DNA from 3 places in the Kutzneria sp. NPDC052558 genome. Region 3 is predicted to be linked to each of the others. Evidence: riboswitches for the same ligand, from Rfam matches in the RefSeq annotation. Region 3 holds a riboswitch; each other region holds the start of a gene.

Region 1 (3,902 bases), on a different contig from region 3:
CGATGGTGCCGCGCGTGGGATCGGGGTGCCCCTGCACGAGGGCGTGGTAGACCTTGTCCACGGTGCGTTCCTTGAACGCCCGCTTGAGCACGGTGTAGGCGTGCTCGCTCTTGGCCACGACCATCACGCCGGTGGTGCCGGCGTCGAGGCGGTGCACGACGCCCTGCCGCTCGGCGGCGCCGGAGGTGGAGATCCGGATGCCGGCGGCGGCGAGGCCGCCGACGACGGTGGGGCCGGTCCAGCCGGGGCTGGGGTGCACGGCGACGCCGACGGGCTTGTCGACGACCACGACGTCGTCGTCCTCGTGCAGGATGACCAATCCTTCGACCGGCACGGCCTGCACGGTGACGGGCTGCGCGGGCGCGGGCAGCGTCACCTCCAGCCAGGCGCCGGCGATGAGCCGGTCGGACTTGCCGACGGCGCGGCCGTCGACGACGACGTCGCCGGAGTCGGCCAGCGTGGCGACGGTGGTGCGGGACAGCCCGAGCAGCTTGGACAGGCCGGCGTCCACACGCATGCCGTCGAGACCGTCGGGCACGGGCAGCTCGCGCAGGTCACTCACTGGTCTTGGCCTCCCGCGTCGAGCGACCGTCGTAGTCCCGGCCCAGGATCGCCATCAGCACGATCAGCGCGCCGCCCACGCAGATCGCCGAGTCGGCGAAGTTGAACACGGGGAAGTACTGGGCGTTCGGCCCGAACACGGAGATGAAGTCGACGACGTGCCCCTGGAGCGCGCCGGGGGCGCGGAAGATGCGGTCCAGCAGGTTGCCCAGCGCGCCGCCGAACACGAAGCCGAGCCCGACGGCCCAGCCCCGCGAGCGAAGCCGCGGCGCCACCCAGATGATCGCGGCCAGCACGCCGACGCAGATCACGCTGAACACCCAGGTCATGCCGGTGACGCCGAGCGAGAACGCGGCGTACGGGTTGCGGATGACGTCCAGGTAGACCAGGCCGCCGGCCAGCGACACCGGCGGCTTGCCCTCCAGGTTGGCCACGACCAGGGCCTTGGTGACGATGTCCAGCGCCAGCGCCACGACGGCGGCCGTCACCAGCAGGCCGATCCGGCGGGGCAGCAGCCGCTGCGCCGCGACCGGTTCGGTGTTGGGCTCGGTGCTCACGCCACCCATTGTCCCTCAGCCGCGGACCAGCTCAAATTCGCACCTCAGGCGGCGACGAACGGCGGCAGCGGGCGGTTGTCGTCGGCCGGCGCCCAGCGGCCGTCCTGCTGCACGTATGTCCACTTCGGCCCCTCGGTGACCAGCTTGCGCAGGGCGCCGACGAGGCGGTCCACGTGCTCGGTGGTGCTGCCGAGGCCGAGGCTGGCGCGCAGGGCGCGCTGCTCGGTGGCGTCGACGCGGCCCAGCAGGCGGCGGGTGGCCACGTGCGCGCAGAACGCGCCGTCACGCACGCCGATGCCGTACTCCGCGGAGAGCGCGGCGGCGATGAGGCCGGCCTCGTGGCCGTGGATGGTGAAGCTGACGACGCCGACCCGGTCCGAGCCGGGGAAGATGCTCAGCTCGTGCAGGCCGGGCACGGTGCGCAGGCCCTCGCGCAGGCGGGTCAGCAGCGCCTGCTCGTGCCCGACGATGCGGTCCCAGCCGTGACGGGTGATGGTGTCGCAGGCGGCGGCCAGCGCGTGCACGCCGACCACGTTGGGCGAGCCGGCCTCGTGCCGCTCCGGCACCGCGGACCACGACACGCCCAGGTGGTCGCCCCAGTCCACGACGTTCTTGGTGGCGCCACCGCCGACCAGGTACGGCTCGGCCGCCTCCAGCCAGTCGGCGCGGCCGATGAGCGCACCCGCGCCGTAGGGGGCGTAGAGCTTGTGGCCGGACAGCACCACGTAATCGACGTCCAGGGCCTTGATGTCCACGGGGCGGTGCGGCGCCAGCTGCGCGGCGTCGAGCACGATGCGCGCGCCGAAGCGGCGGGCCACGGCCGCGAGTTCGGCCACCGGCCACAGCTCACCGGTCACATTGGACGCACCGGTGACGACCACCAGCCGCGGGCCCTCCGGGCACAGCTTCAGCGCCGCCTCCAGCGCCGGCACGGCCGCGGCCGTCGACTCGGGCGTCTGCACGCGGCGCACGTTCGGGCCACGCCACGGCAGCAGCGCCGCGTGGTGCTCGGTGTCGAACAGCACCACGGAAGTGCGGCGCGGCAACGACTTCGCGAGAAGGTTGAGCGAGTCGGTGGTGTTGCGGGTGAACACGACCGTGTCCGAGGAGCGCGCGCCCACGAAGCGCCGCAACGTGTCCCGCGCCTGCTCATAGACCTTTGTGGACACCTGCGAGGCGAAACCCGCGCCACGGTGGACACTCGCGTACCAGGGCAGCAGCTCGTCGACCGCGTCGCGGACCTGTTCCAGACAGGGCGCGCTGGCCGCGTGGTCGAGGTTGGCGTACTGGATGCGCTCCCCGGTCACCAGCGGCACCGACAGGCGGGCGCCCACGACGGCGGGCACGGTGGGGATGTCGGTGGTGTTGCGGGCCGGCGGGATCGCGATGGTCACAGGGGTGCTCCTCGGGTCAGGGACCCGCCTGGAGTGGGTCCGCGCTTGCCCGGTCGCCGTGTGCGACGGGCCTGGTCCTCACCCGGGGCACCCCACCGCGGAGGAGGGTTGCCGGCCAGCTAGCCGGGGCTTGACGCTGGCACTCATGACCTAACGGGGACCACCGTAACCGACGGTGTGCGGCCGAGTCGAGGGTCCTTCCACATCGTGAGAGGGCTCACTAACGAGTGATTTCGTTCCCGGTGGGGTGACGGGCCGGTCTTTTCCCGGCCGCACCGGCGCAGACTCGGCCACGCACCAGGTGTGGCCGAACCGCTCGGAGGTAGTCATGTTCCGCGAGCTCGACGACGAGCTCAACCGGCATCTGGCGATGCTGGCCGATCTCGCCCGGGACCCGGACGACGGCCTGGTCAGCAGCGTCACCCGCCGGCAGCTCCCGCGCGTCGTCGACGCCGTGGCGACCCTGCTCAGCGAGCACTCCCCCGACCAGCACGGCCGCTGCGGCGCCTGCCGCCCCGACCACTGGTGGCAGCCCCGCCCGACCTTCCCGTGCCCGGCCTACCTGGCCGTGCACAGGGCGTTGTTCGCCGGCACCCTGAGCTGAGTCAGCCACACGGCGGCCGGTAGTCCACCCCCGGCTGCTCATGGCCCCGGTCCGCCTCGCTGAAGGCAGCGTCCGGGCCGGCGACAACCCGGTCGACGTCCAGGTCCACCGAGGGCGATGCTGAACACGGTGCCGCTCAAGGATTTTGTCGGCAGCGTGACCTCGTCGCCCCGGCTCCACCGGCCGTTCCACCTCAGTCGGTGCCGGACTCGCCCTTCCACTTGGCGAACCGGCCGGCGCGGTCCACCGCCCTGATTCTTCGCTCCGCGGCGTCGCGGGCGGTTTCGGTGGCCACCACCAGCAGCTGATCGTCCTCCTGAAGCCGGGTGGTGGAGGTGGGGGTGAAGCCGGCCTCGCCGCGCACGATGAGGCTGATCGAGGCCCCGGTCGGCAGCCGCAGCTCGGACAGGTAGACGCCGTGCAGCTTGGAGCCGGCCTGCACCTTCACCTGGAGCAGTTCGGCCCCGAGGGTGTCCAGCGGGGCCGAGTCGACCTCGATCTCCTGGGCGTCGGTGGACCCCTTGATCAGCCCCAGCCAGCGGCCGATCAGCGGCAGGGTCCCGCCCTGCACCAGGGTCAGCACGACCACGAGCACGAAGACCACGTCGACCAGGTGCTGCGCGCCGGGAACGCCGTTGGTCAGCGGGATCAGGGCCAGCACGATGGGCACGGCGCCGCGAAGCCCGGACCAGGACAGGAAGACCTGCTCCCGCCACTTGATCCTGAACGGGGTCATGGACAGCAGCACCGACAGCGGCCGGGCCAGCAGCAGCAGGACCGCCCCGG
Region 2 (3,902 bases), on a different contig from region 3:
AGCCGCGAGGACACGTCGAACAGCAGTTGGATGAGCATGGCCAGGGCGCCCAGCACGATGACCGTGGACCAGAGCACCCGGTCGTCGTAGCGCTGGTAGCCGTAGCGGATGGCGAGGTCGCCCAGGCCTTCCCCGCCGACCACCCCGGCCATGGCCGAGAAGCCGACGAGGGTGACGGCAGTGACGCCGACCGCGGACACCAGCGCCGGGGCGGATTCGCCCAGCAGCACCGATCGCACGATCCGGGTCCGGGTGGCGCCGGTGGTGATGGCCGCCTCGACGACGCTCGCGTCCACCTCACGCAGCGCGGACTGGACGAGCCGGCCGAGGAACGGCACCGCCCCGATGGCCAGCGGCACGATCGCCGCGGTCGGGCCGATCGAGGTGCCGATCAGCGGGCGGGTGACAACTTGTTGCAGCAGCACGATGAGCACGATGAACGGCAGCGATCTGCCGAAGTCCACCACGGTGCCCAGGACCCGGTGCAGCGCCGGAACGGGCCGCAGCCCGCCCGGCGCCGTCACGTGCAGCAGCACGCCCAGCGGGATCCCGAACACCGTGGCGAACAACGTCGCCACGCCGACCATGTAGAGCGTCTGGCCGAGCGCGGGGTGAAGCAGGTCGAACACATCGGACCACGGAGTGGTCGGTCTCACGCAGCGACTCCCTGCGGGCCCTTCTGGGCCCGTCGAACGAGGGCGCCGGCCTCGGAGATCCACTCCAGCGCGGAGTCGGCCCGCTCGCCGGTCAGACCCAGGCGGAACCGGGCCACCGGGGTCTCGCCAAGCCGGGTCAGTCCGCCGCCGAGCACGGCGAGGTCGACGCCGAACCGGTTGGACGCCTCCGGCAGCAGCGCGCCCACCGCGGCGAAGCCGACCAGCACCACGTCCGCGATCCGGTCGTGGTTGCCGGCGATGCCGTCGGTCTGGTCGAGCGCGGGCAGCAGCGCGTTGGCGGTGCGACTGTCCACATCGGACACCAGGTCGAGCAGCCTGCCGTTCTCCACGATCCGGCCGCCGTCCAGCAGCGCCACGTCGTCGCAGATCCGGCGGACCACCGCCATGTCATGTGTGACAACAACAACCGTGACTCCGAGCTCGGCTCGGGCCCGGTCGAGAACCGTGAGCACGGAACCGGTGGTCTCCGGGTCCAATGCCGAGGTGGGCTCATCAGCCAGCAGGACCGCCGGGTTCGCCGCCAGGGCGCGGGCCACCGCGATGCGCTGACGCTGGCCGCCGGAGAGCTGGTCCGGGTACGAGGCCGCCTTGTCGGTCAGGCCGACCAGGTCCAGCAGCTCGCCCACGCGGCGGCGCCGGGTCGGGCCGTCGACGCCCGCGGTTTCCAGCGGCAGCGCCACATTGCCAGCCGCCGTGCGCTGCCGGAGCAGCGAATCCCCTTGCGGGACAACACCTATCTGCCGGCGAGCCGCGCGCAGGCGGCTGCCGTCCAGCGTGACGAGGTCCGTTCCGTCGACCCTGATCGCCCCGCTGTCCGGGCGCTCCAGCAGGGCGATGCAGCGGGCCAGGGTCGACTTGCCGGAGCCGCTCGGGCCCACGACGCCGCAGACCGCGCCCGCCTGAACCTCGAGAGTGACGCCGTCCAGGGCGCGCACGGCGCCGCCACGGGCGGGGAAGGACTTGACCAGATTGTCGACAGTGATCACTGTTTGCTCCACGGCACGCGCGACCCCGCGCGCTGATGGCGCGCGAGAGCCGTCCTTTTTGGACCGTCCTATGCGGACGAGACGATGAGGGTGAACCGACAGCAGGCGGCGGTAGGTGTTACCGGCCGACCCGACAGCCCGTCGCGGTGCGGCGGCACTGATCGACAACTCGACGGCGGGTGAGCAGCAGAGCTGCGCACACTCGGGCGAGGTCCATGACGTCCTCCATCGGTCCTGGCGGTAGCACCTGCCCGGGGTCGGGTGGTTGCTGCGGCTTCGTCGATCCAGGTCTCTCGGCCGCTCGGGATGGATGCAAGTAGCAGTACACCTGACCGGTATGTGGAAAAGCAAGCCATCACTAGCAAGACCCAAGGATCGTTCGGTAAGTCACACCGATGCCCGATGATCCGTCGCTCCCAGACCTATCGCACAGTAGGTTCCTCGGCACACCCAGTTATCCACAGCCCCCTGAGTTGTCCACAGGCTGGACACTTTCCCGCTCTCCGACCCCTTGCCTCGATACGCTGGGCACGGGGCCGGCCCCCAGGGTTGGGCGGGGGTTTGGGGTAGGTGGGTCAACGTCGAGTGACGGCCTGAGCTGCGCAAACCTTGGAGTGGGGCTCGCCGAGCGAGGCGGCGGCGAGCCGGGGAAGCCAGAGGTCACGGGGCCGCGGGAAGAAGAGCGGCGGGGTGGGCGTTGGTCCAAGGCGTGGGGGAACTACGCCGCCGCGGCGGCTTCGGCGAGGCGGGTGAAGTCGGCAATGCCGAGCTGCTCGCCACGCAGGGTGGGATCGATGCCGGCGGAGAGCAGGAGCTCGCCGGCGCGGGCGGGCGAGCCGGCCCAGGTGGCCAGCGCGGCCCGAAGGGTCTTGCGGCGTTGCGCGAAGGCGGCGTCGACCAGGGCAAACAGGGCTTCGCGGGAGACGGTTGAGGACGGCGGCTCGCGGCGGGTGAAGGCGACGAGGGCGGAGTCGACGTTGGGCACGGGCCAGAACACGGAGCGGGGCACGGGGCCGGCGCGGCGGGCGTCGGCGTACCAGGCGAGCTTGACGCTGGGCACGCCGTAGACCCGGCTGCCGGGGCCGGCGGCCATGCGGTCGGCGACCTCGGACTGCACCATGACGAGCCCGGACCGAAGGGACGGCAGCTCGGCGAGCAGGTGCAGCACGATGGGCACCGACACGTTGTACGGCAGGTTGGCGACCAGGGCGGTCGGCGCGAGGCCGATCTCGGCGGCGGTGACCCGCATGGCGTCGGCGCCGACGACGGTGAGCCGGGAGGCGGCGTCACCGGCGAACTCGGCGGCGGTCAGCGGCAGCCGAGCGGCCAGCACGGGATCGATCTCGACGGCGACGACGGCCTTGCACGCCGGCAGCAGCGCCAGGGTCAGGGACCCGAGCCCGGGGCCGACCTCGAGGACCACGTCGTCCTGGGTGACCCCGGAGGCGGCGACGATGCGCCGCACGGTGTTGGTGTCGTGCACGAAGTTCTGGCCCAGCTTCTTGGTCGGACGGACGTCCAACTCTTTGGCCAGGGCGCGGACCTCGACGGGTCCCAGAAGATCGGGCACGAAGCGGGATTCTAGGCTCAGACGAGACCGAGCTTGTACGCGCACTCCCACGGGGTGAGGCCACGCGCGGCCCGCACCTTGTTGGCGATGGCGATCTGCTGCTCACGGGTGGCCAGGTCGGCGCGGGGGGCGTACACGCCGCCGCCGTTGGAGGTCCAGGTCGGGATGTCGAACTGGAGACCGCCGTAGTAGCCGTTGCCGGTGTTGATGTGCCAGTTGCCGCTGGACTCGCACTGGGCGATCTTGTCCCAGACGGCGTCGCCGGGCAGCGGCTTGGTGCCGTTCTTGACGACCTTGGGCTTCATCGGCGTCAGGATCTGCACGCCGATCTGCTGCTTGTCGGTCTGCTTGCCGTTGTGCATGGTGACCCGGTAGGTCACGGTCTGCTTGCCCACCACGCCCGGGTCCATGACCTGGGTGTCGCCCGAGTTCATGGTCGGGTCGTTGATGATCTGGGTGGTCGGCTGGATGTCCTGGTTCTCCTGGACCACCGTGACGCCGTTGCGGCTGACGGAGATCTGCGCGCCGCTGGACAGCTTGGTGTCGGCGGCCGGCGCGACGTTGTCGTCGGCGCCGAGGGAGATGTTCAGGGACTTGAGCAGCTCCTGGATGGTCACCGCGTAGGTGGTGAGCTGCTTGGGGGCGTTGCCGCCGTCGCTGATGGTGACC
Region 3 (3,902 bases):
CCCGCCAGCCCGATCCGGACGCCGCCGTCGGCGTCGGCGCGGTCTGCGCGGACGCCGTCTGGGCGACGGCCACGAGCATGAACAACGCTGACAACAAAGGTAAGAGCTTGCGCATTCGACCTCGATCCACGGTCGCGGCCCCCCGCCCGGCACACTTCTCCCCCAGACGGACCACCGGGGCCTCGAGAGTTCACTGCGTACGATTACTGCGCGTGCATGTAGCTATCGGCTCACAAAGCCGCGAAATGCTATGAGAGTCCGTCACATACCCGCGACGGACTGCTCGAACGCCCCCTCATCACGGCACGAACCGCCCCCAAGAACCCAATTCCGGCCACTCCGTGCCGACAACCCGACCCTACGCCCGAGATCGCCCGTAACGGGCCGTGACGTGGCAGACTGCCCGATCGGGCAGCCATTCGCGGGATCGTTTATTGCCCCGTTGAGCCTAGCGGCGAATTCGGGATTCAGCCCATCTGATGGGCGGCGACCACCCTGAGCACGGCCCGTTCCAGCGCATAGTCCGCGTCGGCGGCGACACCCTTCACGTCGGCGTTGAGCGCCGCCACGACCTGCATCGCGTCGGCCAGCCCGGCCGGCGTCCAGCCACGGGCCTGGCCCTGCGCCCGCTTCACCTTCCACGGCGGCATGCCCAGGTCGCCGGCCATCCGGAACGGGTCGCCCCGGCCGGCCGAGGCCACCTTGGCCACCGTGCGCACGCCCTCGGCCAGCGCGTCGGCCACCAGCACGTGCGGCACGCCGAGCTGCATGGCCCAGCGCAGCGCCTCCATCGCGCCGGCCCGGTCCCCCACCACCGCCAGGTCGGCCACGGCGAAACCGGTCACCTCGGCCTTGCCCTGGTGGTAGCGGCGCACCGCCGCCTCGTCCACCCGGCCGTCGTTGTCGGAGACCAGCTGCGAGGCGGCCGAGGCCAGCTCCCGCAGGTCGGTGCCCACGGTCTCGACCAGCGCCGCCAGCCCGGCCGGATCGATCTTGCCGCCGGCCCGCCGCACCTCGTCGCGCACGAACGCGTCCCGGTCGGCCGGCTTGGTGATCTTGGCGCACTCCACCACCGTCGCGCCGGCCTTCTTCAGCGCGCCCGGCAGGTCCTTGGCCACCTTGGCCCGGCCGCCGCCGGTGTGCAGCACGATCAGCACGATGCCGTCGGCCGGCTCCTTGGCGTAGGACAGGACCGCCTCGGCGATCTCCTTGCCGACCTCCTGCGCGCCCTCCAGCACCACCACCCTGCCCTCCGCGAACAGCGAGGGGCTGAGCAGTTCGGCCAGCTCGGGCGGGGTGAGGTCAGTCACCCGGACCCGCGTCAGATCGGCCGACGCGTCGGCCTGGCGGGCCGTGGCCAGCGCGGTCCGCACGGCCCGCTCCACCAGCACTTCCTCATCGCCGAGCACGAGCAGCAGCGGATCGGGGGCGGCACTCACGGGGCCATCCTTCCACGTCCCCCTGACAGCCCATCGGCTCCCGCATGCTGGGCGGCCAACTGGCGTACGCAGGTTGCGGTGCCGTACCGTGCGAGTCACAACTGAACACCGCTCATCCAGAGGGGCAGAGGGAACGGCCCGTTGAAGCCCCGGCAACCGGCGACACACGTCTTCATGTGTCGATCACGGTGCCAATTCCGACCCACACGTGGGAAAGATGAGGAGACACCTCCCATGACCTCGACTGTCGACGCCCGCACCACCGCCGCGTTCAACCTCGGGCCCGCGCGCGCCCTGAGCTGCCGCGAGTGCGGACACCAGATCCCGCTGGCCGCGGAATTCGCCTGTAGCGAGTGTTTCGGCCCCCTTGAAGTCGCCTACGACTTCGGCCGCGTCACCCGCGAGAGCATCGAGGCCGGCCCCAAGTCGATCTGGCGCTACCGCGACCTGCTGCCGGTGCCGACCGACGTGCAGAGCTTCCCCAACACCGAGCCCGGCCTGACCCGCCTGGTCAAGGCCGACCGCCTCGGCGCCGCGCTCGGCGTGCGCAACCTGTGGGTGAAGGACGACACCGGCAACCCCACGCACTCGTTCAAGGACCGCGTCGTGGCCGTGGCCCTTGCCGCCGCCCGGCAACTCGGCTTCAAGGTGCTGGCCTGCCCCTCCACCGGCAACCTGGCCAACGCCGTGGCCGCCGCGGCCGCCCGCGCCGGCTGGGAGTCGGTCGTGCTGATCCCGTCCTCGCTGGAGCAGGCCAAGATCCTCACCACCGCCGTCTACGACGGGGCCCTGATCGCCGTCGACGGCAACTACGACGACGTGAACCGGCTGGCCACCCAGCTCGCCGCCGAGCACGAGGACTGGGCGTTCGTGAACGTCAACGTCCGCCCGTACTACGCCGAGGGCTCCAAGACCCTGGCCTACGAGGTCGCCGAGCAGCTCGGCTGGCGGCTGCCCGGCCAGATCGTGGTGCCGGTCGCCTCCGGCTCGCAGTTGACCAAGGTGGACAAGGGTTTCCGCGAGCTCGGCGAGCTCGGCCTTGTCGACGCCACCCCGTACCGGGTGTTCGGCGCCCAGGCCACCGGCTGCTCCCCGGTGTCCGCCGCCTACAAGGCCGGCACCGACGTCGTGTCGCCGGTCCGGCCCGACACCATCGCCCGGTCGCTGGCCATCGGCGCCCCCGCCGACGGTCCGTACGTGCTGGACACCGTGCGCCGCACCGGCGGCGCCGTCGAGGACGTCACCGACGAGGAGGTCGTCGAGGGCATCCGGCTGCTGGCCCGGACCGAGGGCATCTTCTGCGAGACCGCCGGCGGCGTGACCGTGGCGACCGCCAAGAAGCTCGTCGAGAGCGGCCGGCTCGACCCCGACGCCGACACCGTCCTGCTCATCACCGGCGACGGTCTCAAGACGCTCGACGCCGTCGCCGACCGCATCGGCCCCAAGGCCGTCGTGCCGCCGAACGCCGCCGCCGTGACCGAGGCCCTCGGCCTGTAAGAGGCTTCCCGTTCTAGGGTATTACCAGCACGATCGGGGCATCCCCACAGCGGCGAACGCCGGCGCGCGTCTGCGCGCCGGCGTTCCACCAGGCCGGCACGTCCGCCTCCCGCATCAGCGAGCCCGTCGGCAGCCGCGCGCTGTTGGAGACGATCACCCGGCCCTGCGCGTTCACGAGCGCCGCTCGCGATCCCAGGTGGCGCAGCTTCGGTTGCAGCACATGCTCGAACTCCCGGACGTACACGTCGGCGCCCACCACCCCCGCGAACGCCCCGTTCCGCCGCGCCGGGACCGTGAACGTCAGCGTGTACTCGTCCGTGCAGAGGTAGTCCACGTACGGTCCGTTCACGTGCCGGCGGCCCGTGTCCCTCGACACCGTGAACCAGGACTGCCTTGTGTAGTCCAGGAAGTTGGCGCTGCCCGGCTCCAGGCTGATGAACAGCTGCTCCGGCTGCGGGCCCGTGCCCGTCCACCACTCGAACCCGTACTCCTGGTCGGCCAGCACGTGCGGCGCCGCCACATAGCCCGCCCCGACCACCAGGCCGCCCAGCGCCTCGATCACCTGCGGCCGCACCCGGTCCAGGTCGCGGGCCCGGACCTCCGCCACGTCCGCCAGCAGCGACTCCACCGCCACCAGCACCGGCTTCAGCCGGTCGAAGACGTCCTCGACGATCGCTGAGACGTGTTCGACGACCTCGTCCTCGCGTTTCATGCCCACCTCGGCTGCTCCGGCCCAGTCAGCCATCCAGAGGGGAAGCTTAGGGCTCCAGCAGCTCCAGGTGCATGTCCACCAGCCGATCCACCGCCTGCAGAATGTGCTCCTCCGTCAACTTCCTGGCCAGCTCCCCGTCCTGGTGCGCGATCGCCTCCGCGATCGCCCGATGCTCGAGGTGCGCGTTGGCACTGTGCGGCAACCACAACAGCCCGCCCCGCTCCCCCTGCAACTGCACCTCCTGGTGCGTCAAC

Evidence for each region. A riboswitch is a leader RNA that binds a small molecule or an ion and turns the genes downstream of it on or off. The one in region 3 is predicted to bind S-adenosylmethionine.
Region 1: linked by a shared signal. The riboswitch ahead of ACIG5F_RS30185 (aminotransferase class V-fold PLP-dependent enzyme) and the one ahead of thrC (threonine synthase) in region 3 are both predicted to bind S-adenosylmethionine.
Region 2: linked by a shared signal. The riboswitch ahead of ACIG5F_RS34365 (methionine ABC transporter ATP-binding protein) and the one ahead of thrC (threonine synthase) in region 3 are both predicted to bind S-adenosylmethionine.

Annotation. Positions count from the first base shown of each region.
Region 1 covers NZ_JBIUAG010000019.1:68,317-72,218, reverse strand. Annotated here, with positions in the region: gene ACIG5F_RS30195 (RluA family pseudouridine synthase) at 1-517, opposite strand, end outside; gene lspA (signal peptidase II) at 555-1,127, opposite strand; gene ACIG5F_RS30185 (aminotransferase class V-fold PLP-dependent enzyme) at 1,163-2,512, opposite strand; SAM riboswitch class IV at 2,549-2,663, opposite strand; gene ACIG5F_RS30180 (hypothetical protein) at 2,841-3,116, shown strand; gene ACIG5F_RS30175 (potassium/proton antiporter) at 3,310-3,902, opposite strand, start outside.
Region 2 covers NZ_JBIUAG010000024.1:74,999-78,900, reverse strand. Annotated here, with positions in the region: gene ACIG5F_RS34370 (methionine ABC transporter permease) at 1-656, opposite strand, end outside; gene ACIG5F_RS34365 (methionine ABC transporter ATP-binding protein) at 653-1,663, opposite strand; SAM riboswitch class I at 1,886-1,976, opposite strand; gene rsmA (16S rRNA (adenine(1518)-N(6)/adenine(1519)-N(6))-dimethyltransferase RsmA) at 2,382-3,233, opposite strand; gene ACIG5F_RS34355 (ubiquitin-like domain-containing protein) at 3,251-3,902, opposite strand, start outside.
Region 3 covers NZ_JBIUAG010000002.1:87,190-91,091, forward strand. Annotated here, with positions in the region: gene ACIG5F_RS03395 (hypothetical protein) at 1-115, opposite strand, end outside; gene holA (DNA polymerase III subunit delta) at 468-1,439, opposite strand; SAM riboswitch class I at 1,549-1,663, shown strand; gene thrC (threonine synthase) at 1,674-2,936, shown strand; gene ACIG5F_RS03410 (cache domain-containing protein) at 2,950-3,681, opposite strand; gene ACIG5F_RS03415 (FadR/GntR family transcriptional regulator) at 3,695-3,902, opposite strand, start outside.